DNA from 3 places in the Micromonospora sp. CNZ295 genome. Region 3 is predicted to be linked to each of the others. Evidence: predicted binding sites of a transcription regulator. Region 3 holds the regulator's gene; each other region holds the start of a gene.
The links. Region 3 encodes HrcA, which represses chaperone genes, less so after heat shock. Its sites were predicted from a motif close to GGTTNGCACNCTCNNNNNGAGNGTGCNAACC; they were not measured.

Region 1: a site for HrcA is predicted at 6,019-6,049, ahead of groL (chaperonin GroEL). Genes of this name have one in related genera too.
Region 2: a site for HrcA is predicted at 3,000-3,030, ahead of groES (co-chaperone GroES). Genes of this name have one in related genera too.

The regions. Positions count from the first base shown of each region.
Region 1 covers NZ_SHKZ01000001.1:640,452-648,422, forward strand. Annotated here, with positions in the region: gene EV376_RS02995 (glycerol-3-phosphate dehydrogenase/oxidase) at 1-145, opposite strand, end outside; gene EV376_RS03000 (S8 family serine peptidase) at 317-2,836, shown strand; gene EV376_RS03005 (GNAT family N-acetyltransferase) at 2,921-3,850, shown strand; gene EV376_RS03010 (hypothetical protein) at 3,936-4,136, shown strand; gene groL (chaperonin GroEL) at 4,200-5,822, opposite strand; gene EV376_RS03020 (hypothetical protein) at 6,097-6,984, opposite strand; gene EV376_RS03025 (cold-shock protein) at 7,389-7,592, opposite strand; gene EV376_RS03030 (GNAT family N-acetyltransferase) at 7,806-7,971, shown strand, end outside.
Region 2 covers NZ_SHKZ01000001.1:322,242-330,212, reverse strand. Annotated here, with positions in the region: gene ybaK (Cys-tRNA(Pro) deacylase) at 1-417, opposite strand, end outside; gene EV376_RS01470 (class I SAM-dependent methyltransferase) at 550-1,779, opposite strand; gene EV376_RS01465 (DUF397 domain-containing protein) at 1,854-2,045, opposite strand; gene EV376_RS30645 (DUF5753 domain-containing protein) at 2,036-2,530, opposite strand; partial or broken gene EV376_RS30640 (helix-turn-helix domain-containing protein) at 2,694-2,834, opposite strand; gene groES (co-chaperone GroES) at 3,163-3,477, shown strand; gene groL (chaperonin GroEL) at 3,548-5,197, shown strand; gene EV376_RS01445 (molybdopterin-dependent oxidoreductase) at 5,323-6,897, shown strand; gene EV376_RS01440 (WhiB family transcriptional regulator) at 7,152-7,535, opposite strand; gene EV376_RS01435 (helix-turn-helix domain-containing protein) at 7,780-7,971, shown strand, end outside.
Region 3 covers NZ_SHKZ01000001.1:6,220,515-6,228,485, reverse strand. Annotated here, with positions in the region: gene EV376_RS28970 (carbohydrate ABC transporter permease) at 1-359, shown strand, start outside; gene EV376_RS28965 (MOSC domain-containing protein) at 481-1,122, shown strand; gene EV376_RS28960 (hypothetical protein) at 1,138-1,998, opposite strand; gene EV376_RS28955 (enoyl-CoA hydratase-related protein) at 2,140-2,922, opposite strand; gene hemW (radical SAM family heme chaperone HemW) at 2,943-4,166, shown strand; gene EV376_RS28945 (DUF4870 domain-containing protein) at 4,244-4,819, opposite strand; gene hrcA (heat-inducible transcriptional repressor HrcA) at 5,047-6,069, shown strand; gene dnaJ (molecular chaperone DnaJ) at 6,140-7,285, shown strand; gene EV376_RS28930 (16S rRNA (uracil(1498)-N(3))-methyltransferase) at 7,372-7,971, shown strand, end outside.

The DNA of each region.
Region 1 (7,971 bases), 5.6 Mb from region 3:
GACCGCGCGAGGCGGCGTCCAGCGCGGCCCCCGCGCCGGTGACGCCACCCCCGATGACCAGGACGTCGAAGCGGTCGGCGGCCAGGCGGCGCAGGTCGGCGGCGCGCCGCTGCGGGGAGAGCTTGCTGGCGGCCGCTCGGGACACGTTGGGGTCACGCACGCCTCCACCGTAGCCGCCGCCCCCGCACGCCCGGGCCCCCCGACGCCCCCGCCCCTCCCGTGATCTTGCACTTGGTGCCCCGGCAAAGGCCGCAAACTGGGTCATCAGGGGGGCCGAAAGTGCAAGATCGCGTTGCTGGCGACGTAATGTTTGGCGGTGCAGCCTCAACACCCCGCAGAACCCGTCGTCCCGGTCCCGGCGGGCGCGGGGGCGGGCAGCCCCTGGGCGGTGGTGGCCGCCGTGCTCAGCGGGCTGTGGCTCGTCGGGCTCACCGTGGTCGGGCAGCTCGGCGGGTGGCTGACCGACCAGATCCTGCTCGCCTCCGGCCTCGACCGGGCGACCTGGCTCTGGCCGGTCAGCACCATCGGGGTCGTGCTCCTGGCCGGCCCGCCCACCCTGCTGCTGGCCCTGGTGCCCCGGTCCGCCACGGTCCGCGCCACCGGCCGGGTCTGGCTGACGGCCCTGCTGCTGTTCGGCGCCCTGGGGCTGCTGCGGACGCTGCCGCCGGTGCACCACGAGGCGTACCTCGCGGCACTCGCCGCCACGGCCGGCCTGGCCGTGCTCGTGGTCCGCCGGCTGGCCCGGCACGGCACCGCGCCGACCGCCCCGCCGGCGGTCCCGCCCCCCACGCCGACCGCCCCGCCGACCGCCCCGCTCGCCACGCCGATCGCCCCGGCGGCGGCCCCGCCCCCCACGCCGATCGCCCCGACCGCCCCGCCCGCGGCCACGCCCACGGCGCCGCGCCCCGCCCCGGTGACGCTGCTCGGGCTCGCCGGCGGGCTGCTCGTGTTGCTGCCGTGGGCGTGGGTCGGCGCGCTCGGCGGGCCGCTGGAGACGCTGCTCGCCGCGCTCGCCGCGGCGGCCGTCGGCGGGCTGGCGGCCGTCCTGCTGACCGGCGCGTTCTGGTCCCGCTTCGCGGTCGGCACGCCGCCCCGGCCCGCCCGCCTGGTGCTCGTCGGCGGGCTGGTCGCCGGGGTGGCCCTGCTGCTGCTCGGCGCGGTCGCCGGCCAGTCCGGCGCGCAGCTGCCGCTGCTGCTCACCCTGCCCCCGGCCGGCTTCGCGCTGGCCGCCCTCGCGGCGGCGACCCGCCGCACGGCGGCCGGCGCCGGCCCGGCGACCGCCTGGCTGGTGGGGCTCGGCGTGTTCGGCCCGTTGGCGTGGACGGACTCCGAGGAGATCAATCTGGCGCTGGCCGGCAGCCGCGACGTGCCGTACTGGGTCGCGGTCGCCGCCGGCGTGGGGCTCGCCGTCGCGGTCGTGCTGGCGGTCGCGTACGGGGTGCTGCTCGCCCGGCGGCACGCCGCGCGGCCCCGGCGGGCGGTCGCCGGGGTGGCCGCCGCCGTCCTGCTGGCGACCCTGGGCGTGGTGGCCGCCGGGCCGGGGCAGCCCGGCCTGCACGGCGAGCGGCTGTTCGTGGTGCTGCGGGAGCAGGCCGACCTGAGCGGCGTCCCCGCCACGACCGGTCGCGCGGGCCGGGACGCCCGGACCGCCGAGGTCTACCGGCGACTGGTGGAGACGGCCGAGCGCACGCAGGCCGACCTGCGCCGGGACCTGCGCCGGTTCGGGCTGGACCACACGCCGTACTACCTGGTCAACGCGATCGAGGTCGACGGCGGGCCGCTCGTGCGGGCCTGGCTCGCCGGCCGTCCGGAGGTGGACCGGGTGCTGCTCAGCCAGCGGGTCCGTCCGCTGCCGGCACCGGCCACCCCCACCCGCGGAGACGCGCCGCCGCCAGCCGGTCCGGAGTGGAACATCCGGCTGATCGGCGCCGACCGGGTCTGGTCGGAGCTGGGCGTCAACGGTGCGGGCGTGACCATCGGCAGCTCGGACTCGGGTGTGGACGGTGCCCATCCGGCGTTGACCGACGGCTTCCGGGGTGGTGACGACTCGTGGTACGACCCCTGGGACGGCTCCCCGGTCCCCACCGACGGGGGCGGGCACGGCACCCACACGCTGGGCAGCGCCGTCGGCCGCGGCGGTGTCGGGGTGGCCCCCGGCGCCTCCTGGACCGGCTGCGTCAACCTGGGCCGCAACCTCGGCAACCCGGCCTACTATCTGGACTGCCTCCAGTTCATGTTGGCGCCCTTCCCACCAGGCGGCGACCCGTTCACCGACGGCCGCCCGCAGCGCGCGCCGGACATCCTCACCAACTCGTGGGGCTGCCCGGCGCTCGAGGGCTGCGACCCCCGGGTGCTGCGGCCGGCCACCGACGCGCTGGACGCCGCCGGCATCCTGGTGGTGGCGGCCGCCGGCAACACCGGTCCGCACTGCGGCTCGATCGACGACCCACCGGCGCCGTACCCGGACGTGCTGACCGTCGGCGCGGTCGACCGGCAGCGCCGGGTGACCGACTTCTCCTCGCGCGGGCCGGCGCCCGGCGGCGCGGCCAAGCCCGACCTGGTCGCTCCCGGCGCCGACGTGCTCAGCGCGCTGCCGGGCGGCGGGTACGGCGAACTCAGCGGCACGTCGATGGCGACCCCGCAAGTGGCGGGCGTGGCCGCGCTGATGTGGTCGGCCAACCCGGCGCTGGTCGGTGACCTGGCCACGACTCGACGGATCCTGGCGGAGACCGCCGGGCCGGTCCCGGTCGGCACCGGAGCGTGCGGCGACGAGCGGAACCTCGCCGGCGCCGGCCTCGTCGACGCGTACGCGGCCGTCCGCGCCGCCCGGGGGTGAAAGGAAGGGCCCCTTCCTGACGCCTCCGGCGGTAAATGGGCCCCTTCTTAACAGAAGCGCCCCGGTGATCTAGGGTCGGCGTCCATGGACGTGGAGATCGTCGAGCTGACCGCGGACGAGCTGCCCGCCGTGCTGGAGCTGTGCGGCCGGGCGCTGGACCTGCCCGAGGACGCGGCCGAGGCACCGGCCATCGTGGACGTGCTCTGGGCCCGCGCCGCCGCCGACCGGCCGCTGGTCCCGCTGGGCGCGTACCGGGACGGTCTCCTCACCGGCGTGCTGATCGCCTCGCTCTCCGGCCGCGACGGCGCGCAGGGGCACGTGGACCTGGTGGCGGTGGACCCGGCGTACCGGCGGCGCGGCGTCGGTCGGGCGCTGCTGGCGTACGCCGAGGAGCGGCTCGCCGCGCTCGGGGCGACCGAGGTGCTGCTGGCGGGGAACCCGCCGCACTACGCCTGGCCGGGCATCGACGTGCGCTACACGCCGGCGGTCTGCGCGGCGCAGGCGCTCGGCTACACGCAGGACCGCACGGCCTGGAACATGACGGCCGACCTGTCGTACGACGAGAGCCCGGCCCTGCGCACGACCGCGCCGGCGGAGCAGCGGCTGGCCGGCCAGGGCGTGACGGTACGCCGCGCGGAGCCGGCGGACCTGCCGGCTTTGGCGGACTTCGCCCGGTCGGTGTTCGGCGGCACCTGGGACGCGGAGCTGGCCGGCTCGGTCGGCCGCGACCGGGCCGGCTGCCACCTCGCCGAGCGCGACGGCGCGGTGCTGGGCTTCGCCGCCTGGGGTTCGTCGCGGCCGAGCTGGTTCGGCCCGATGGGTACGGCACCCGCCGCCGAGGGGTCGGGGATCGGCGGCGTGCTGCTCCGCCGCTGTCTGGCCGACCAGCGTGCGGCCGGGATCACGGCGGCGCAGATCGGCTGGGTGGGCCCGGTCGGGTTCTACTCGGGCAGCGCGGGCGCCCGGATCGAGCGGGTGTTCTTCCTGTACCGGAGGACGCTCGGGGATCGATAACGGGCGAATAGGATAGATCACCTGATAGCGTCATTCGCCCGCGTCGCCCATCGACGCCCCCTACCGTTTCGGTAGAGGAGGCACCATGACCACGGACGACGAACGGACCGGGCCGCTGCCCTTCGACCGCATCGACTTCGGCGACGCCGAGCAGCGGGCAGAGATGGACGGCGCCGACGAGCCGCCGGACGACGAACCGGTGGCGGTGGTGGACGAGCCGGTACAGGTGCGGCAGCCGTACGACCGGACGCAGAAGCGGCGCAACCAACGGCCGCTGCCGACGTAGGAGAGACCCGAAAGGGGCGGACCGCTGACGCGGCCCGCCCCTCCCGGTGTCGTGGAGCTGGACTCAGAAGTCCATGTCCCCGCCACCCGGGCCAGCCGGGGCGGCCGGGGTCTTCTCCGGCTTGTCCGCCACGACGGCCTCGGTGGTGAGGAAGAGCGCCGCGATCGACGACGCGTTCTGCAGCGCCGACCGGGTCACCTTGGCCGGGTCGATGATGCCCGCGGCCATCAGGTCCACGTACTCGCCGGTCGCGGCGTTCAGGCCGTGACCCGCCTCGATGTTGCGGACGTGCTCGACGACGACGCCACCCTCGAGGCCGGCGTTGACGGCGATCTGCCGCAGCGGAGCGTCCAGCGCGATCTTGACGATCTGGGCGCCGGTCGCCTCGTCACCGGTCAGGTCCAGCTTGTCGAAGGCGGTCTTGCCGGCCTGCACCAGCGCGACGCCACCACCCGGGACGATGCCCTCCTCGACGGCGGCCTTCGCGTTGCGGACGGCGTCCTCGATGCGGTGCTTGCGCTCCTTCAGCTCGACCTCGGTGGCCGCGCCGACCTTGATCACCGCGACGCCGCCGGCCAGCTTGGCCAGCCGCTCCTGCAGCTTCTCGCGGTCGTAGTCGGAGTCGCTCTTCTCGATCTCGGCCCGGATCTGGTTGACCCGGCCCTGGATCTGCTCGGCGTCGCCGGCACCGTCGACGATGGTGGTCTCGTCCTTGGTCACCACGACCTTGCGGGCGCGGCCCAGCATGTCGAGGCCGACGGCGTCCAGCTTGAGGCCGACCTCCTCGCTGATGACCTGGCCACCGGTGAGGATGGCGATGTCGGTCAGCATGGCCTTGCGGCGGTCACCGAAGCCCGGCGCCTTGACGGCGACCGACTTGAAGGTGCCCCGGACCTTGTTGACCACCAGGGTGGCGAGGGCCTCGCCCTCCAGGTCCTCGGCGATGATCAGCAGCGGCTTGCCCGACTGCATGACCTTCTCCAGGATCGGGAGCAGGTCCTTCACCGAGGAGATCTTGCTGTTGACGATCAGGATGTACGGGTCGTCGAAGACGGCCTCCATACGCTCCGGGTCGGTCATGAAGTAGGCGGAGATGTAGCCCTTGTCGAAGCGCATACCCTCGGTGAGCTCAAGCTCCAGGCCGAAGGTGTTGCTCTCTTCGACGGTGATGACGCCTTCCTTGCCGACCTTGTCCATCGCCTCGGCGATGATCTCACCGACGCTGGTGTCACCAGCGGAGATGGAGGCGGTGGAGGCGATCTGCTCCTTGGTCTCGACGTCCTTGGCGAGCTTCAGCAGCTCCTCCGAGACGCTCGTGACCGCGGCCTCGATGCCCCGCTTCAGGGCCATCGGGTTGGCACCGGCGGCCACGTTGCGCAGGCCCTCGCGAACCAGGGCCTGGGCCAGGACGGTCGCCGTCGTCGTGCCGTCACCGGCGACGTCGTCGGTCTTCTTCGCGACCTCCTTGACCAGCTCGGCGCCGATCTTCTCGTACGGGTCCTCGAGCTCGATCTCCTTGGCGATGCTCACACCATCGTTGGTGATGGTGGGGGCGCCCCACTTCTTCTCGAGCACGACGTTGCGGCCCTTGGGGCCGAGGGTCACCTTCACGGCGTCGGCGAGCTGGTTCATGCCCCGCTCGAGGCCGCGGCGAGCCTCCTCGTCGAACGCGATCATCTTGGCCATACGGCGTTGTCCTCCTGGACACTCACGGGCCACCCGAGGGTGTGCCCCGGATGGGCCGTCTGGTGTACGCACCTTGGGACGTCGCCACCTGGCGACGACGACGTCCGCAGGCCGGGCCGGATAGCCCGCGACGACCGGCCATGTGCCGCACCCGCGCCTCCTGACGCCCGTGCGGCCGTGGCCCTACCGCCCCGACCATTGGCACTCACGGTCTGCGAGTGCCAATGACTTGTTTAGCACTCTCCCTTGCCGAGTGCAAGCACGATCGCCCCCGTCAGCCGAGTTCGGCCGCCAGCCGCGTGGCGTTCACCGGCTGCTCGTGGGCGCGCTGCTCCGCGTACGTCACGACCAGCCCGACCTGCTGGGCCAGGTAGGCCGGGAGGGGCAGCAACTGGGTGATCACCAGCACGAGGAGGAACCCGACGGCCGTCCCCGGCGACTCCAGGGGCGCGGTGCCGAACGGCAGGGTGGCCACGCCCTCCAGCGCGCCGGCCAGCACCGACACGACGATCACCACGGCGGCGATCAGGGCCACCCGGCCGAGCACCAGCCCGAGGCGGTCGTGGAACATCCGGAAGGAGCGGGCGATCGGGGCCTGCCGCTCGAAGAGGTAGATCGGGCCGGCCAGGCTCAGGGCGAACGCGAGGTAGATGCCGGGGAGCACACAGAAGCACACGCCAACGGCGACCAGCAGGCCGATCAGCAACGTCCAGCCCCACAGGCCCGGCGCGCGGCGCAGACCGTAGCGGAGCGCCGCGCCCAGGTCGACCGGCTCGCCGGCCGCCTGGCGGGCGATCACCCAGGTGCCCGCCGCCCAGCCGATGCTCTGCACCAGGCCGACGAGCACCGCGCCGACGAGGGCGATCCCGAACAGGGTGACCAGGTCCCCCACGAACCCGTCGGGCAGCGCGGCCGAGTCCTCGGCCAGGGCCGCGTCCCACTCGGCGGACGGGTCGACCGCGTACGTCAGGAGCCCGATCAGGACGGCCGGCAGCACCTGGGTCAGCAGCAGGATCGGCAGCAGCAGGCTCCAGCCGCGCCGGACCGCTCCGGTGCACCGGTCGAACCAGCCAGCCAGACCGGCCCCGGGCGGGGGGACCAGCGGGTCCGCCGGGTCGAACCCGGCCGCGGACCAGCCGGCGAAGGCCTGCCCGGGCCACACCGGTGCGCCCGGCTGCCACGGCCCGGCCGCACCCCATGCCGCGGCTCCCGGCCGCGGTGGGGCGACCGGGTCCCAGGAGTGGCCACCCGGCTGCGCAGCGGCCGGGTCCCAGGAAGACCCACCCGGCTGCGGGCCCGTCGGGTGCCAGGGGTAGGGCGGTGCGGCACCGGACGGGCCGGAGGGAGCCGCCGGAGGCGGTACGGCACCGGACGTCGGATCCGGATCATCCGGCGGCGGAGACGGCACGGTCGGGGGTGGCTGGTCGGACACTGAACCCTCCTCAGCGACGGCTGGAACGGTTCATGATCTTCCCTGGTGCGGTGCCGGCACCGCACCCCCGGCCGGCCATGCTTCGCGGGAGCACCGCCGTCGTCGGTCGGCTCCGCGGCGGAGCCGAGGGCCGCTCAGGCGATGACGCGCACCCGCTCGGCCTGGGGACCCTTCTGGCCCTGGGCGATCTCGAACTCCACCCGCTGGCCGTCGTCCAGCGCCTTGTAGCCGTCCATCTCGATGGCGGAGAAGTGGACGAAGACGTCCTGGCCGCCGTCGACGGCGATGAAGCCGTAGCCCTTTTCGGCGTTGAACCACTTCACGGTGCCCTGTGCCACGGTGCACTTCCTCACTCTGCGCGGCGTCTCACTCACCCCGCCGCGACCGGCGCTCCGGCCCGCGGGGCGGCACCGGTTCGGCGATCGGCGACGGCCGCTGAATCGGTGACCGAAATCGCACGCTACACGAGGCGTGACGGCGGCGCACGACCACAAATCGGGCATATTCCGAGCGATCCACATTGCTCGTCGTCGCTGTGGTAGGCATGCGGGATGGCGAGTACTCCGGGTGTGCCCGACCCGGGGCAGGTCGCGGTGCGGCGGGCGCAGGTCCGGCGGGTCCGACCGGCGGACGCCGCGCGGATGCGGGCCCTGCGGCTGGAGATGCTCGCCGACGCACCGCTGGCGTTCCTGGAGACCATCGCCGACGCGGCCGCCC
Region 2 (7,971 bases), 5.9 Mb from region 3:
TTCCAGTTGCAGCCCCCGCCGGCCGGCCGAGACGTACACGGTGTCGTGGCGCAGCGCGCTCTCGTCGAGCACCGTCGGCAGGCGCTTCCGCTGGCCGAGCGGGCTGATGCCGCCCCGGACGTACCCGGTGGCGCGCTCGGCCACCGTCCGGTCGGCCAGTGCGGCCCGCTTGCCGCCCGCCGCGGCGGCCAGGGCCTTGAGGTCCAGTTCGCCGGTCACCGGGACCACGGCGACGGTCAGCACGCCGTCCACCTCGGTCACCAGCGACTTGAACACCCGTTCCGCCGGCACGTCGAGGGCCGCCGCGACCAGCGCCCCGTAGTTCGGGGCGGCCGCGGAGACGTCGTACGGATGCGTACGGTGGGCAACCCTCCGCTTCGCCAGCAACGCGGTCGCCGGCGTCCCCTGTCCCGCCACGCCCGCCAACCTAGCGCCACCGCCTCCCGCCCGCCTCCGCGTGTCTCCGCCTGTCTCCGCCTGTCTCCGCGTCGATCATGAAGTTATCGACGTGGGCACCGGGGCGTGTCGTGGCAATAACTTCATGATCAACTAGTGGGACGTGGGTCGGGCTAGGAGGACCGTCGGGGTGTTGGTCACGCGGGTCAGGATCAGGCTGGCGGGCTGGTCGCCGGCGAGTTTCAGGTCACGGCGCAGCTTCTCCGGGTCGAGGGCCGAGCCGCGCTTCAGGATCTCCACCCGGCCGACCCGGCGCTCGCGCAGCAGGGCGCGCAGCCGTTTCAGGGAGAACGGCAGCACATCGGTGATCTCCAGGCAGCGGGCGAACGGTGTCGGCGCCGGGGTGTCGGCGTACAGGTAGGCGATGGTCGGGTCGGCCAGGTTGGCGTCGAGTTCGCCGGCCAGTTCGGCGACGAGGTGGGCGCGGACCACGGCCGGGTCCGGGTCGTACACGTACCGCCGTACCGGCCCGACCGGGGCCTCGACCGCCCCGGAACCGGTCAGCTCGTGCGCGGTCGGGGTGTGCGAGGGGTGCCCTGCTGTACCGGCGGCGTCAACGAGGGGCCCTTCCTCCAACACGGTCGCGCGGCGGGGGACCCGGGCCAGCGCCCCGCACCAGAGCGTGGCCTCCACCAGGTCGCCGTCGACGCTGACCCACTCCGCCTCCGCGCCTGCCGGGATCAGCGCGTGGTCCAGGCCGGGCGCCACCTTCACCACCGTGCGCGGCACCCGCTCGGCGAGCCCGACCACGAAGCCCCACGGTGGCGAGTAGGCGTTCGGGTCGAAGACCCGCCGGCCCGACTTCCGGCGGGCGGGGTCGCAGAAGACCGCGTCGAGCCGGGACACGTCGAAGCCGGTCGCGTCCCCGGTCGCCACGGTGAACCGGTCGGCCAGCCCGGTCGCCCCGGCGTTCGCGGCGGCCAGCGCGGCGGTCACCGGGTCGGCCTCCACGCCGTACACCCGGATGCCGGCGCGGGCGGCGGCGATCCCGTCCGCGCCGAGCCCGCAGCCGAGGTCGGCCAGGGTGGTCACCCCGGCGGCGCGGAGCCGCTCGGCGCGGCGTCCGGCGACCACCCTCCGGGTGGCCTGCTCGAGGCCGGCCCTCGTGAAGAACATGCCGGCGGCCGCGGCGCCGAACTTGCCCACCGCCCGCCGGCGCAGCTCGGCCTGGGTGAGGGCCGCCGCGGCCAGCCGGGCCGGCACCCCGGCCGAGCGGAGCGCCGCCGCCGCGGCCAGCGGGTCGCCGCCGGCCACCTCGGCCGCCGCCGCGAGCGCGGCCAACCCCTCGGGGGTACGCAGCTCCGTCAGCTGTTCCAGGTCCACCCGGCCATTCTTCCGGCCGGTCCCGGACGGGACGGCCCGGGGCCGGCGCAGCATGGCCCCCGACGAGTGTGATGTCAGCGAGGTGTCGGGCAGGCGGCGACGAAGGCCCGCCAGCTCTCCGGGGTGAAGGCGAGCACCGGGCCGGCCCGGTCCTTGCTGTCCCGCACGGCGACCACGCCGGGCAGGTTGTCGGCGACCTCGACGCAGGCGCCGCCGTTGCTGTTGCTGCGGGTGGACGTGCGCCAGGCGGCGCGGGTCAGGTCCATGACGTCGCCACTTCCTCGATCAGGCGGGCGGACTGCCGGCGCGGCAGCGCCTCACCGGCCACAGTCTCCCAACGCCGTCCCAGGCTGGCAAGGTCGTTCGGGCCGTCCACGGTGTGGCCCCGGAGCTGGTTGTCGAGGTGCGCCAGCTCGGTGCCCTCGGTGAGCCGGGCCAGGATGAAAGGCCCGTTGAGCCCGACGTGCCACGGGGTTTCGGCCGGGACGATCCGCACCTGGACGTGCGGCTGGGCGCCAACGGTCAGCAGGTGGGCGAGCTGCTCGCGCATGGTCACCCGATCACCGACCTGCCGGCGCAGCGCCGCCTCGTCGAGCACCGCGACGAGCAGCGGCGGCGCGTCGCGGGTGAGTACGCTCTGCCGGGCCAGCCGGCTCAGGACCCGCTCCTCGATCTCGTCGTCGGTCAGCGACGGACCGGCCCGGAGTATCGCCCGCGCGTACGCCTCGGTCTGGAGCAGGCCGGGGATCACCGCCGGGTCGTACCAGCGCAGCGAGACGGCGTCCCGCTCGACCTCCTCCCACGGGCGGAACCAGTCCGGTGCGGCGTGCAGCCGGATCAGCTCCAGCAGGCCGACGAAGACCGCCGGTCTCCAGCACCGTGTCGACCCGGGCCAGGTAGTCCGGGCTGAGCGGCTTCTGGCCGACCTCGACCGCGCTGATCGCGGACGAGGAGTAGTTGATCAGCTTGCCCAGCTCCTCCTGGCTGAACCCGCGCGCCTGGCGGGCCCGGCGCAACTGGTCGCGCAGGAAGCCCAGTGTCGGTACCCCGGTCATGCGTCGCCCCCCGTGTTCCGGTCGATGCCGGAACGTAGGCGCCTGATCACGCACGATGGAAGCGAATGCCGGCGTGTTGCGGTGAAGAGTGGCGGGACAGTGGCGACGCGCCGGGTGTCTCGCTGGCACTCTCCTTGACGGAGTGCTAGCCGAGGAATAACCTGCGATTAGCACTCTCACCCTGAGGGTGCCAATCTCCGGGCGCTGCGTCCGGGGGTTGACGCCAGGCGGACCGGCACCCGCGACGACGGCCCCGCCCGGTGGCATGTGGCAGATTGACACTGGTCGGCATGTCCGACCGGTAACGAAACCAGTACCCCAGGAGGGTATGCCCGTGACTACCGCGACCAAGGTTGCGATCAAGCCGCTCGAGGACCGGATCGTGGTCCAGGCGAACGAGGCTGAGACCACCACGGCGTCGGGCATCGTGATCCCCGACACCGCCAAGGAGAAGCCGCAGGAGGGCACCGTCCTCGCTGTCGGCCCGGGCCGGATCGACGACAAGGGCAACCGCGTGCCGATCGACGTCAAGGTCGGCGACACCGTCCTCTACTCGAAGTACGGCGGCACCGAGGTCAAGTACGCCGGCGAGGAGTACCTGGTGCTCTCCGCCCGCGACGTCCTCGCGGTCATCGAGAAGTAAGCAACCGAGCAGTGTCGTTGCCCCGGTCCGGCTCGCCGGGCCGGGGCGACGTTGCTCTGAAGGGACATTCATGGCGAAGATCCTGAGCTTCTCGGACGACGCGCGGCACCTGCTCGAGCACGGTGTCAACGCCCTCGCGGACGCGGTCAAGGTCACCCTCGGCCCCCGCGGGCGCAACGTCGTCCTGGACAAGAAGTTTGGTGCGCCCACGATCACCAACGACGGCGTCACGATCGCCAAGGAGATCGAGCTCACCAACCCGTACGAGAACCTCGGCGCGCAGCTGGTCAAGGAGGTGGCGACCAAGACCAACGACGTCGCCGGCGACGGGACCACCACCGCGACCGTGCTGGCCCAGGCGATGGTCCGCGAGGGCCTGCGCAACGTCGCGGCCGGCGCCAACCCGACCGGCCTCAAGCGGGGCATCGACGCGGCGGCCGCCAAGGTCTCCGAGTCGCTGCTCGGCAAGGCCGTCGAGGTGTCCGACAAGGCGGCGGTCGCCCACGTGGCGACCGTCTCCGCGCAGGACGCGACGATCGGCGAGCTGATCGCCGAGGCGATGGAGAAGGTCGGCCGCGACGGCGTCATCACCGTCGAGGAGGGCTCCACCCTCGCCACCGAGCTGGAGGTGACCGAGGGTCTCCAGTTCGACAAGGGCTTCATCTCGCCGAACTTCGTCACCGACGTGGAGGCGCAGGAGGCGGTCCTGGAGGACCCGTACATCCTGATCACCACGCAGAAGGTCTCGGCGATCGAGGAGCTGCTGCCGCTGCTGGAGAAGGTCCTGCAGAACAGCAAGCCGCTGCTCATCATCGCCGAGGACGTCGAGGGCCAGGCCCTGTCCACCCTGGTGGTCAACTCGCTGCGCAAGACCATCAAGGTCTGCGCGGTGAAGGCCCCGGGCTTCGGTGATCGCCGCAAGGCGATGCTGCAGGACATGGCGATCCTCACCGGTGCCGAGCTGATCGCGCCCGAGCTGGGCTACAAGCTCGACCAGGTCGGCCTCGAGGTGCTCGGCACCGCCCGGCGCGTCGTGGTCGACAAGGAGAACACCACGATCGTCGACGGCGGCGGCCAGGCCTCCGACGTCGCCGACCGGGTCGCCCAGATCCGCAAGGAGATCGAGGCCTCGGACTCCGAGTGGGACCGGGAGAAGCTCTCCGAGCGGCTGGCCAAGCTCTCCGGCGGCATCGCCGTCATCAAGGTGGGCGCGGCGACCGAGGTCGAGATGAAGGAGCGCAAGCACCGCATCGAGGACGCCATCGCCGCGACCAAGGCCGCGGTCGAGGAGGGTACGGTCCCCGGCGGCGGCGCCGCCCTGGCCCAGATCCTTCCGGCGCTCGACGACGACCTGGGCTTCACCGGTGACGAGAAGGTGGGCGTCTCGATCGTGCGCAAGGCGCTGGTCGAGCCGCTGCGCTGGATCGCGCAGAACGCCGGCCACGACGGCTACGTCGTGGTCCAGAAGGTCGTCGGCAGCCAGTGGGGCCACGGCCTCGACGCGGCCACCGGCGAGTATGTGGACCTGGCGAAGTCCGGCATCCTCGACCCGGTGAAGGTGACCCGCAACGCGGTCGCCAACGCCGCGTCGATCGCCGGCCTGCTGCTCACCACGGAGAGCCTCGTGGTGGAGAAGCCGGCGGAGCCGGAGCCGGCCGCGGGCGGCCACGGCCACTCGCACGGCCACGGCCACAGCCACCAGCACGGCCCGGGCTTCTGACCCGCGCCACAGGCCCGTCCGGGGCGCACCGCCGTACGCGGCGGTGCGCCCCGACGCGTTCCCCGGTGCTTACGGAACGCTGACGTGCCTACCGGCTCCCGCCCCGATCGGAAAGACTGGTCCCCGTGACCACCACGACGCGCCGCCACGCAGCCCTGGCCGGGGTGACCGCCGCCGCCGTGGCGATCGGCTCGGCCGAGCTGGTGGCGGTGCTGACCGGCCCGCGGTCCGCGCCCCTGGTCGCCGTCGGCGGGTTGGTGGTCGACACCGTGCCCGAGCCGCTGAAGCAGGTCGGCATCGCGCTCTTCGGCACGTACGACAAGATCGCCCTGCTGGTGGGCACGGCGCTGGTGCTGGCCGCGTTCGCCGCGCTGCTCGGCGTGCTGTCCCGGCGCCGGCTGGCGTACGGCCTGGCCGGCGTCGCGGTGTTCACGGCCCTGGGGATCGCGGCGGCCCTGACCCGGGCCGGCGCGGACGCCGGCGACACCCTGCCGGCGCTGGTCGGCGGTGGGCTCGGCGCGCTGGTGCTGTGGGCGTTCGTCGCCGGCCCGTGGGAGTTGGACCCCTGGCCCTGGCGGTCGCCCACGCCCGGCCCGGAGCCGGAGGGCGGCGCGGAGGAGACCGCGCCGGGCCCGGAGTCGAGGCGACGGTTCCTGGCCACCAGCGGTCTGCTGCTCGGGGCGGCCGGCGTGGCCGGACTCGGCGGCCGGTGGCTGGCCGGCCGGCGCGGCGTCTCCGCGGCCCGCGACGCGGTCACCCTGCCGCCCCCGGTGTCGCCGGCACCCGCCGTCCCGGCCGGCGCCGACCTGAATCTGCCCCGCCTCGCTCCCTACGTCACCCCGAACGCCGGCTTCTACCGGATCGACACCGCCCTGGTGGTGCCGCAGGTGGACCCCGCCACCTGGCGGCTGCGGATCCACGGTCGGGTCCGTAACCCGGTCACGCTCAGCTTCGACGACCTGCTGGCCCGGCGGCTGGTCGAGCGGTACGTGACCCTGGCCTGCGTGTCGAACGAGGTCGGCGGTGACCTGATCGGCAACGCGCGCTGGCTCGGCGTGCCGCTCAAGGAACTGCTGGACGAGGCGGATCCGGAGGACGGCGCGGACCAGGTCGTCGGGCGGTCGGTCGACGGGTGGACCTGCGGCACCCCCACGGCGGTGCTGCGCGACGGGCGGGACGCGCTGCTGGCGGTCGGCATGAACGGCGAGCCGCTGCCGGTCGAGCACGGCTTCCCGGCCCGGATGGTGGTGCCGGGGCTGTACGGCTACGTGTCGGCCTGCAAGTGGGTGACCGAGCTGGAGCTGACGAGTTTCGCGGACTTCGACGCCTACTGGGTGCCGCGCGGGTGGTCGGCGCAGGGCCCGGTGAAGACCCAGTCGCGGATCGACACGCCGCGCCCGCGCAACCGGCTGAGCCCCGGTTCGGTGGTGGTCGCCGGGGTGGCCTGGGCGCAGCACCGCGGCCTCCGCCGCGTGGAGGTCCGCGTCGACGAGGGACCCTGGCGGGAGGCGGTCCTCGCCCCGGCCGTCTCGGTGGACACCTGGGTGCAGTGGTCGTGGCGCTGGGACGCGACGCCGGGGGAGCACACGCTCCAGGTCCGGGCCACCGACGCGACCGGCGAGACCCAGACGGCCCGGCGGACGGCGGTCGCCCCGGACGGTGCGACGGGCTGGCACACCGTCCGGGTGACCGTCCGCTGACCGGAGGCTGCCTCGCCTCGCGACCCCGCCACCCTGCGGCACCGCGTCACCGCCTTTGCACTGCTTCAATCCACGCAACGATTTCGGCGCGTTTCCTGTGCGTCCGTTGAAGCAGAGCAAAGGCGGTAACTGAGGTCCTGGGGGCGGCGAGCGGCCCGGGTGGCGGCCGGAGGGCGGGGTCCGGCAACCCCCGACGCGGGACGCCGCGCCCCGGTGCGGGGCGCGGCCGTCCCGACGTGGTCGTGGGGCCGAGGTCAGGCGATCTTGCGCTGCTCGGGGACGGCGGACTTGTGCGGGCGACCCAGGCGGGCCTCCAGCCGGGCGATGTCCACCCGGGTCTTCCGGCGGTCGGCCAGATCCTCCCAGCCCATGGCCAGCAGGCGCAGCCGCTCCGACTCGCTGAAGCCGCCCCACACGCCGTAGGGCTCGCGGACGGAGAGCGCGTGCGCCGCGCACTCGGCCCGGACCGGGCAGGTCCGGCAGACCGCCTTGGCGCCCGTCTCCCGGCGCAGCCGGGACGAACCCCGCTCGCCGTCCGGGTGGAAGAACTGGGCGCTGTCCCGGCCTCGGCAGGCACCGAGGCGCTGCCAGTCCCAGAGGTCGACGATGGGTCCGGGAAGTCTACGTACGTTCGACATCAGCACCCCTCCTTCCGCGCGGCACCGCGGAGTTTTCCTGTGTTACCGGCGTCCGCGCTGGCGCGCCGTGTCCGGCTCGCCGTCCCCGGTACCCGGGGTCGGCGCGACTCACACGTCTGTGATCGAAAACCTCAGACAACTCGCGGCATATGCCCCAACTGTCGGAAAAGTTCGAAGGATTGGGCGGAACCTCCTCCCGACGGGACCCCGTCGTGGTCTGCTCGTTGGCGGAGAGGAGACCACAGTGCGTACGGTTCTCGTGTGCGTTCGGACGCCCTTGGCGGCGCAGCACCTGACCTCCGCGGCAGCGCGGCTGGGACTGTCCGGGGCGGTGCGCACCGCCGTCTCCGATCCCGAGGTGATGTTGCGGCTCGCGGAGCGTCCCGCCGACGTGGTGCTCGCCGACACGGCGCTCACCCGGCCGGACAGCGCCGGG
Region 3 (7,971 bases):
GCGGCTTCGTCGCCGCGGTCCCCAAGGAGCTGGAGGAGGCGGCCGCGATCGACGGCGCCAGCCGCGCCCAGACCTTCCGGCGGATCCTCCTCCCGTTGGTCATGCCGGGCCTGGTGGCCACCAGCATCTTCTCCTTCATCACCGCGTGGAACGAGCTGATCTTCGCGCTGACGTTCATCAGCGACCAGGACCGCTACACGCTGCCGGTGGCGATGACGTTCTTCTTCGGCCGGGACGACACCGCGTGGGGACCGGTGATGGCCGCCTCCACGATCTTCACCCTCCCGGTGATCATCTTCTTCCTGCTGGTGCAGCGCCGAATGGTCTCCGGCCTGGTCGCCGGCGCCGTGAAGGGCTGAGGGGTAAGGAAGGGGCCTGTTCCCGACGCCCGGCGTTGCGATGGGCCTCCGGTCAACGTGCCGCTGCGGTGCGCGCTGCCCGCCGGCAGGCTGGCCTGCCCTCGCGACTAGGGTGGCCGCCATGGCGGGCAGGGTGGTATCGGTGAACCTCGGCACCGTGACCGAGGCGGAGTGGGCCGGCGACGCGAGTGGCCGCAGCGGGATCGACAAACGTCCTGCCGGCGGTCCGGTGCACGTGCACGGCGAGGGGCTCGCCGGCGACTTCATCGGCGAGCGGGCCCACCACGGCGGACCGGACAAGGCGGTGTACGCGTACGCCGAGGAGGACGCCGCGTGGTGGGCGGCCGAGTTGGGGCGGCGGATCGGCCCGGGCGCCTTCGGCGAGAACCTGACCACCCGGGCGGTGGACGTGACCGGCGCGGTGATCGGCGAGCGGTGGGCGATCGGGTCGGCGGTGCTCCAGGTCAGCATGCCCCGTACGCCCTGCACGACGTTCGCCGGCTTCTGGGGCGTACCCGATCTGATCAAGCAGTTCACCGTGCGGGCCCGGCCCGGGGCCTACCTGCGGGTGCTGCGCGAGGGCGAGATCGGCGCGGGCGACCCGGTCGAGGTACTCGACCGGCCCGGGCACACGGTCACCATCGGCGAGGTGTTCCGGGCGTTGAATCTCGAACCGGAGCTGCTGTCGCGGCTGCTCGACGCCGAGGACCTGCCGGAGCGGATCCGGGAGAAGGCCCGCCGGCGGGTCGCCGCTCGCGGCTGAGCCGGCGACGCCGGCTCAGGTGGCGGCGAACACCTCGGCGACCACGTGGGCGGCCGCCTGGTCGGCCTTCACCCGGTCCCAGGTGCCCTTCTCGGCGGTCCACTGCCGGTCGCCGAAGCGGACCAGCCGGACGCCGTTGTCCTGCGCGTGCGACACCAGCCAGTGCGCGTACCGCCAGCCGCCCCGCTCGTCGTCGGCCGTGACCGTCAGGCGGGTCAGGTCGGTCGCGGCGGCCGTGGCGGCGAGGCCCCAGTCCAGGGTGAGCCCCCGGGTCAGTGCCGCGGTCGCCGCCGCGCCGCGGCGCAGCGGGTCACCGCCGACCGTGCAGGCGACCGCCCCGGTGGCGTGACCGAGCAGCGCCCGGGTCAGCACCTCCGACTCGTCGGCCCACTTCTGGTAGGCCTCCGGGAACGCCGAGCGCTGCACCTTCTGGGCGGCGTCGGTGACCCGCATCCGCTCCCAGCCCCGCACCTTCTTCAGGGCCGCGTAGAACTTGTTCGTGGCGTACCGCGGGTCGCGGATCTGGGCCGGGGTGCCCCAGCCCTGGCTCGGCCGCTGCTGGAACAGGCCGACCGAGTCCCGGTCGCCGCCGGCCAGGTTGCGCAGCCCCGACTCCTGGTACGCGGTGGCGAGCGCCACCACGACCGCCCGCTCGGGCATGCCGCGCTGGATCCCGATGGCCGCGATCGTCGCCGCGTTGGCCATCTGATCGGCGTCCAGGGCAACCCGGCCGTCCGCCTGCACCGTGCATGTCCGGCTGGCGAGCGGAAGCCGCAGCCCGTCGCCGAGTTGCCGGAGGACGATGAACAGCCCGACCACGGCGACGAGAACGAGGACGACGCCGCCCGTCACGACTGCCCGAGTTCGCACCTGCACCCCCTGTTCGACAGTTCGACAAGCGTACGTCCCCGTTGCGCCCCGCGGGTCGTCCGACCGGTTCCGGACGGTCCGCCGGGCCGTCGTGCCGGAACCGTCCGGGCGGTTCCGACGTTCCCGCGCCGTCCGGACGGAAACCGGTTACTCGGCCGGCACCCAGCTCGCCGGGCGCTTCTCCCGGAACGCCAGGACGCCCTCCCGACCCTCGTCGGAGAGGAAGTATCCGGTGGACAAAGCGGCCAGGTCGGCGATCTCGGCCCGCAGGTCCGTCGACGCCGGGCGGCGCAGCAGCCCCTTCGTCCCGGCCAGCGCGCCCGGGGCGCCCCGGACCAGCGAGTCGCGGTACCGGGCCACCGCGGCGTCCAGCTCCGCCGCCGGTACGGCGGCCGTGACCAGGCCGATGTCGGCGGCCCGCCGCCCGTCGAAGGTGTCCCCGGTGAGGTACAGCTCGGCGGCGGCGCGCGGGTGCAGCCGGGGCAGCACGGTCGCCGAGATCACGGCCGGGATCACCCCGATCCGGACCTCGGTGAACGCGAACGTCGCCTCCTGGGCGCAGACCGCCAGGTCGGCCGCCGCGATCAGCCCCAGCCCGCCGGCCCGGGCCGGCCCGGCCACCCGCGCCATCACCGGCTTCGGGCACTCCCAGACCGCCGCGAGCACGTCGCCGAGCATCCCGGCGGGCACGGTCCCGCTGGCGTACGCGGCGGCGGTCTCCTTCAGGTCGGCCCCCGAGCAGAAGACCGGGCCGGTGTGGTCCAGCACGACCACGCGTACGGCGTCGTCGGCGACCGCCGTGGCGAGGCCGTCGAGCAGCTGCGTCATCAGCGGCGTGGAGAGCGCGTTGCGGTTGTGCGGGCTGTCCAGGGTGAGGGTGGTCACCCCGCGGGCCGTGGCGACCCGCACGAGCGCGTCGGGAGAGGTCATGGAAGGGCACACTAGTGGCCATGCCCGGCGTCCTTCCAGCAGGCGAGATCGTCCCCGCCGACGGTTCGCTGCCCGCCACCGCCCGCACCTCGGTCGGCGCGCGCGGCTTCGGCGTGTACGTCCACGTCCCGTTCTGCGCCAGCCGCTGCGGCTACTGCGACTTCAACACGTACACGGCAGCGGAGCTGGGCGGCGGCGCCAGCCGGGAGGAGTACGCCGACACCGTGCTCGCCGAGCTGGCGCTCGCGGCGCGGGTGCTGCGGGACAGCCCGCCGCCCCGGGTCGACACGGTCTTCGTCGGCGGCGGCACCCCCACCCTGCTCCCCGCCGCCGATCTGGCGCGGATCCTCGACGGCATCGACCGGACGTTCGGGCTGGCCCCGGACGCCGAGGTGACCACCGAGGCCAACCCGGAGTCGGTCACCCCGGAGTCGCTCGCCGCGCTGCGGGCCGCCGGCTACACGCGGATCTCGCTGGGCATGCAGTCCGTGTCGCCGGGGGTGCTGGCGATCCTGGACCGGAGGCACAGCGCCGGCCGGGCCGTCGCCGCCGCGCGGGAGGCCCGCGACGCCGGCTTCGCGCACGTCAACCTGGACCTGATCTACGGCACGCCGGGGGAGCGCGCGGAGGACTTCGCCGCCTCGCTCGATCAGGTGGTCGCCGCCGGGGTGGACCACGTCAGCGCGTACGCCCTGATCGTGGAGGAGGGCACCCGGCTCGCGGCCCGGATGCGCCGCGGCGAGCTGGCGTACCCGTCCGACGACGTCGCCGCGGACCGCTACCTGGCCGCGGAGGCCGCCCTCGGCGCGGCCGGCTTCTCCTGGTACGAGGTCTCCAACTGGGCGCGGACGCCGGCCGCCCGCTGCCGCCACAACCTGCTCTACTGGACCGGCGGGGACTGGTGGGGCCTCGGCCCGGGGGCGCACAGCCACGTCGGCGGCGTGCGCTGGTGGAACGTGAAGCACCCCACGGCGTACGCGAAGCGGCTGGCCGCCGGGGAGTCCCCCGGTCTGGCCCGGGAGGTGCTGACCGCCGACGAGGCGCACATGGAGGACGTGATGCTGCGGGTGCGGCTCGCCTCCGGCCTGCCGCTGGAGGTGCTCGACCCGCCCGGTCGCGCCGGCGCCGAGCGGGCGCGGGCGACCGGCCTGCTCGACAGGGCGGAGTTCGCCGCCGGCCGCGCCGTGCTGACCCTGCGCGGCCGGCTGCTCGCCGACGCCGTGGTGCGCGACCTGCTGCCGTGACCGCCCCCCCCGCCCGGCTCACCCGCCCGGGGTGAGCGCGAGCGGTGCCGACCGGCCGGGGGAGCGGCCGGTCGGGCTCACTTGATGAAGCTCGCGGACATCGGGTAGCGGTACAGGGTGCCCTCGTTCGCCCGCAGGCCGGCGATGATGCCGAACACGATCTGGATCACCACGACGGCGACGCTGGGCAGGAAGAGCAGGCACCAGCTCACGAAGAGCAGCACGAAGGCGATGAGCGACCAGACGATCTGGAAGTTCAGCGCCGCGAGGGCGTGGGCCCGGACCGCCGGCGACTGGTTGCCGCGGGCCAGGTACGCGATCAGCGGGGCGACGAAACCGAGCGGGCCGAAGCTGATCAACGCGCCGAGCGCGCCGCCGAAGTGCGCGACGAGCGCCCAGGTCTTGTCCTCGTTGTTGGCGTAGCCGGCCGGCGGACCGTACGCGCCGCCGGTGGGGTAGCCGGCGCCGGGGGGCGGGTAGCCGCCGGGCGGGGGATAGCCACCCGGCGGCGGAGTGTCACCGGTGGGTGGCGGATAGCCACCGGGCGGGGGATAGCCGCCGCTGCCGGGCTGGCCGGACAGTGGCGTGGTGGGGTCGTCGGGGCCCTGGGGGCCCGGCTCTCCGCTGCCGGGAGGGCGAGGTGGTTCAGTCATGAGGATCACGGTAGGGGCAGCCCACAAGCGCGCACCAGAGCGACACCGACCCGGATCTCCGGCTGATCGGCCCTGGCGCGGTAACGCCGGGGTGCCCTGGCGCGCCATTCGCCCGTCGTTGATCATCGCGGTGACGGGCCCGCCGACGTAGACTGGCACTCGCTACAGTCGAGTGCCAGGCTCCGCCCGGGCAGCCGGCGGCCGACGCGCGACAGGAGGTGGGGAGGATGGGTCTCGACGACCGCAAGCTCGCGGTGCTGCGCGCGATCGTCGAGGACTACGTCGCCACGCAGGAGCCGGTCGGCAGCAAGGCCCTGGTCGAGCGCCACCAGCTCGGCGTCTCCCCGGCGACCGTCCGCAACGACATGGCGGTGCTCGAGGAGGAGGGCTTCATCCGGCAGCCGCACACCAGCGCCGGCCGGGTCCCCACCGACCGGGGCTACCGGCTCTTCGTGGACCGGCTGTCCCGCGTCAAGCCGCTCAGCCCGGCCGAGCGCCGGGCCATCGAGCGCTTCCTGGTCGGCGCGGTCGACCTCGACGACGTGGTGCACCGCACCGTCCGGCTGCTGGCCCAGCTGACCCGGCAGGTCGCCGTCGTGCAGTACCCGTCGCTGGCCCGCTCCTCGGTGCGTCACCTGGAACTGGTGCCCATCTCCACCACCCGGCTCATGCTCGTCATGATCGCCGACACCGGTCGCGTCGAGCAGCGCCTCGTCGAGCTGCCGGGGCCGATCCGCGCCGACGACGTGACCGACCTGCGCCGGCTGGTCAACGAGAAGCTGGTGGGCACCCGGCTGTCCGAGACGCCGCCCCTGGTGCAGGCGCTGGTCGACGAGGCCACGGCCGAGCTGCGCCCCGCCATGACCACCCTCTCCACGGTGCTGCTGGAGACCCTGGTCGAGCGGCACGAGGAGCGGATCGCGCTGGCCGGCACCGCCAACCTCGCCCGGGGTGGCCTCCTCGACTTCCAGGGGTCGCTCCGTCCCATCCTGGAGGCGCTCGAGGAGGAGGTCGTCCTCCTCAAACTCATCGGCGAGGTCGAGCCGAGCACCATGCGGGTCCGCATCGGCGACGAGAACGAGATCGACAACCTCCGGGCCGCGTCGGTGGTGAGCACCGGCTACGGCCCCGGGGCCACCATCGTCGGCGGTCTCGGGGTGCTGGGCCCGACCCGGATGGACTACCCCGGCACCATCGCCACGGTGCGGGCCGTGGCACGCTACGTGGGCGACCTGCTGGCCCAGAACTAGGCAGTACCGTCCGGCCGGTTCGGGCCGGCGGCCGGCGCAACGCGAGACGAACATGAGGACACGGAACGCAGTGGCCAGGGACTACTACGGCATCCTCGGCGTGAGCCGGGACGCCTCCGACGACGACATCAAGCGCGCCTACCGCAAGCTCGCGCGCAAGTACCACCCGGACGTCAATCCGGACCCGGAGGCGCAGGAGAAGTTCAAGGACATCAACGCCGCGTACGAGGTTCTCTCCGACGATCGGAAACGGCAGATCGTCGACCTCGGCGGCGATCCCCTCGCGCCGGGCGGTGGGGGCGCGGGCGGTCCGGGGGGTCCCGGCGGAGCCGGCCCGTTCGTCGGCTTCCAGGACATCATGGACGCGTTCTTCGGGGGCGCCGCCGGCGGCGCCCGGGGACCGCGCCCGCGTACCCGGCCGGGGGCCGACGCGATCCTCCGCCTCGAGCTGGACCTGCACGAGACCGCGTTCGGCGTCGAGGCGCCGATCACCGTCGACACCGCCGTCCTCTGCACCACCTGCTCCGGCGCCGGCACCGCGGCCGGCACCCACCTGGCGACCTGTGAGGCGTGCGGCGGCCGCGGCGAGGTCCAGTCCGTGCAGCGCACCTTCCTCGGGCAGGTCGTGTCGGCCCGGCCGTGCACCGTCTGCCAGGGCTACGGCACGACGATCCCGCACCCCTGCCCGACCTGCGCCGGTGACGGCCGGGTGCGCACCCGCCGCTCGCTGACCGTCAAGATCCCGGCGGGCGTCGAGGACGGCATGCGGATCCGGCTGGCCCAGCAGGGCGAGGTCGGCCCGGGTGGCGGCACGGCCGGCGACCTCTACGTCGAGATCCACGAGCGGCCGCACGACGTCTTCTCCCGCAAGGGCGACGACCTGCACTGCCGGGTGACCGTCCCGATGACGGCAGCGGCGCTCGGCACCCGCCTCACCATCAAGACGCTGGACAGCGAGGAGCCGGTCGACGTCAAGCCCGGCACCCAGCCGGGCAGCACCCTGCGGCTGCGCGCCCGCGGCGTACCGCACCTGCGCGGCACCGGGCGCGGCGACCTCTACGTCCACCTCGACGTGCGTACGCCCACCAAGCTCGACGCCGAGCAGGAGAAGATGCTGCGCGAGTTCGCGCGTACCCGGGGCGAGGAGGTCGCCGAGCTGACCAAGCAGGGCGGCTTCTTCTCCCGGATGCGCGACGCCTTCAACGGCCACGCCTGACGGCCGGCGGCTCCGGCCCGCCGGCTCGGGTGGGCGGCTTCGGGCTGACGGCCCCGGTCCACCGCCGGGCCGATAGCCTGGTGATCGTGTCCGCGCCGCTGTTCCTCGTCGAGTCGCTGCCCACCGCCGATGCGATGACCCTCGACGGCCCGGAGGGGCGGCACGCCGCGACCGTGCAGCGACTCCGGCCGGGCGAGCGACTGCTGCTCGCCGACGGGCGGGGCGGCACGGCCGCCGCGGAGGTCACCGCCGTCGGCAAGGCCACCCTCGATCTCGAGATCACCTCCCGCGGGTACGTCGACGCGCCCGTCCCGCGCCTGGTGGTGGTGCAGGGCATCGCCAAGGGGGACCGTGGCGAGCTGGCCGTGCAGGCGATGACCGAGGTGGGGGTGGACGAGATCGTGCCCTGGGCGGCCGAACGGTCGATCGCCCTGTGGCGCGGTGACCGGGGCGTACGGGCGCGGGAGAAGTGGGTGGTCACCGCACGCGAGGCGGCCAAGCAGGCCCGTCGGCCCTGGCTCCCGGTGATCGCCGGTTCGCCGGACGAGTCGACGAACCGGGTGGTTCGCCGGCTCGCCGGGGCGGACGCCGCGTTCGTCCTCCACGAGGAGGCCGACGAGCGGCTGGCGACGGTGGCGCTGCCGGCGACCGGTGAGATCGTGCTGGTGGTCGGCCCGGAGGGGGGC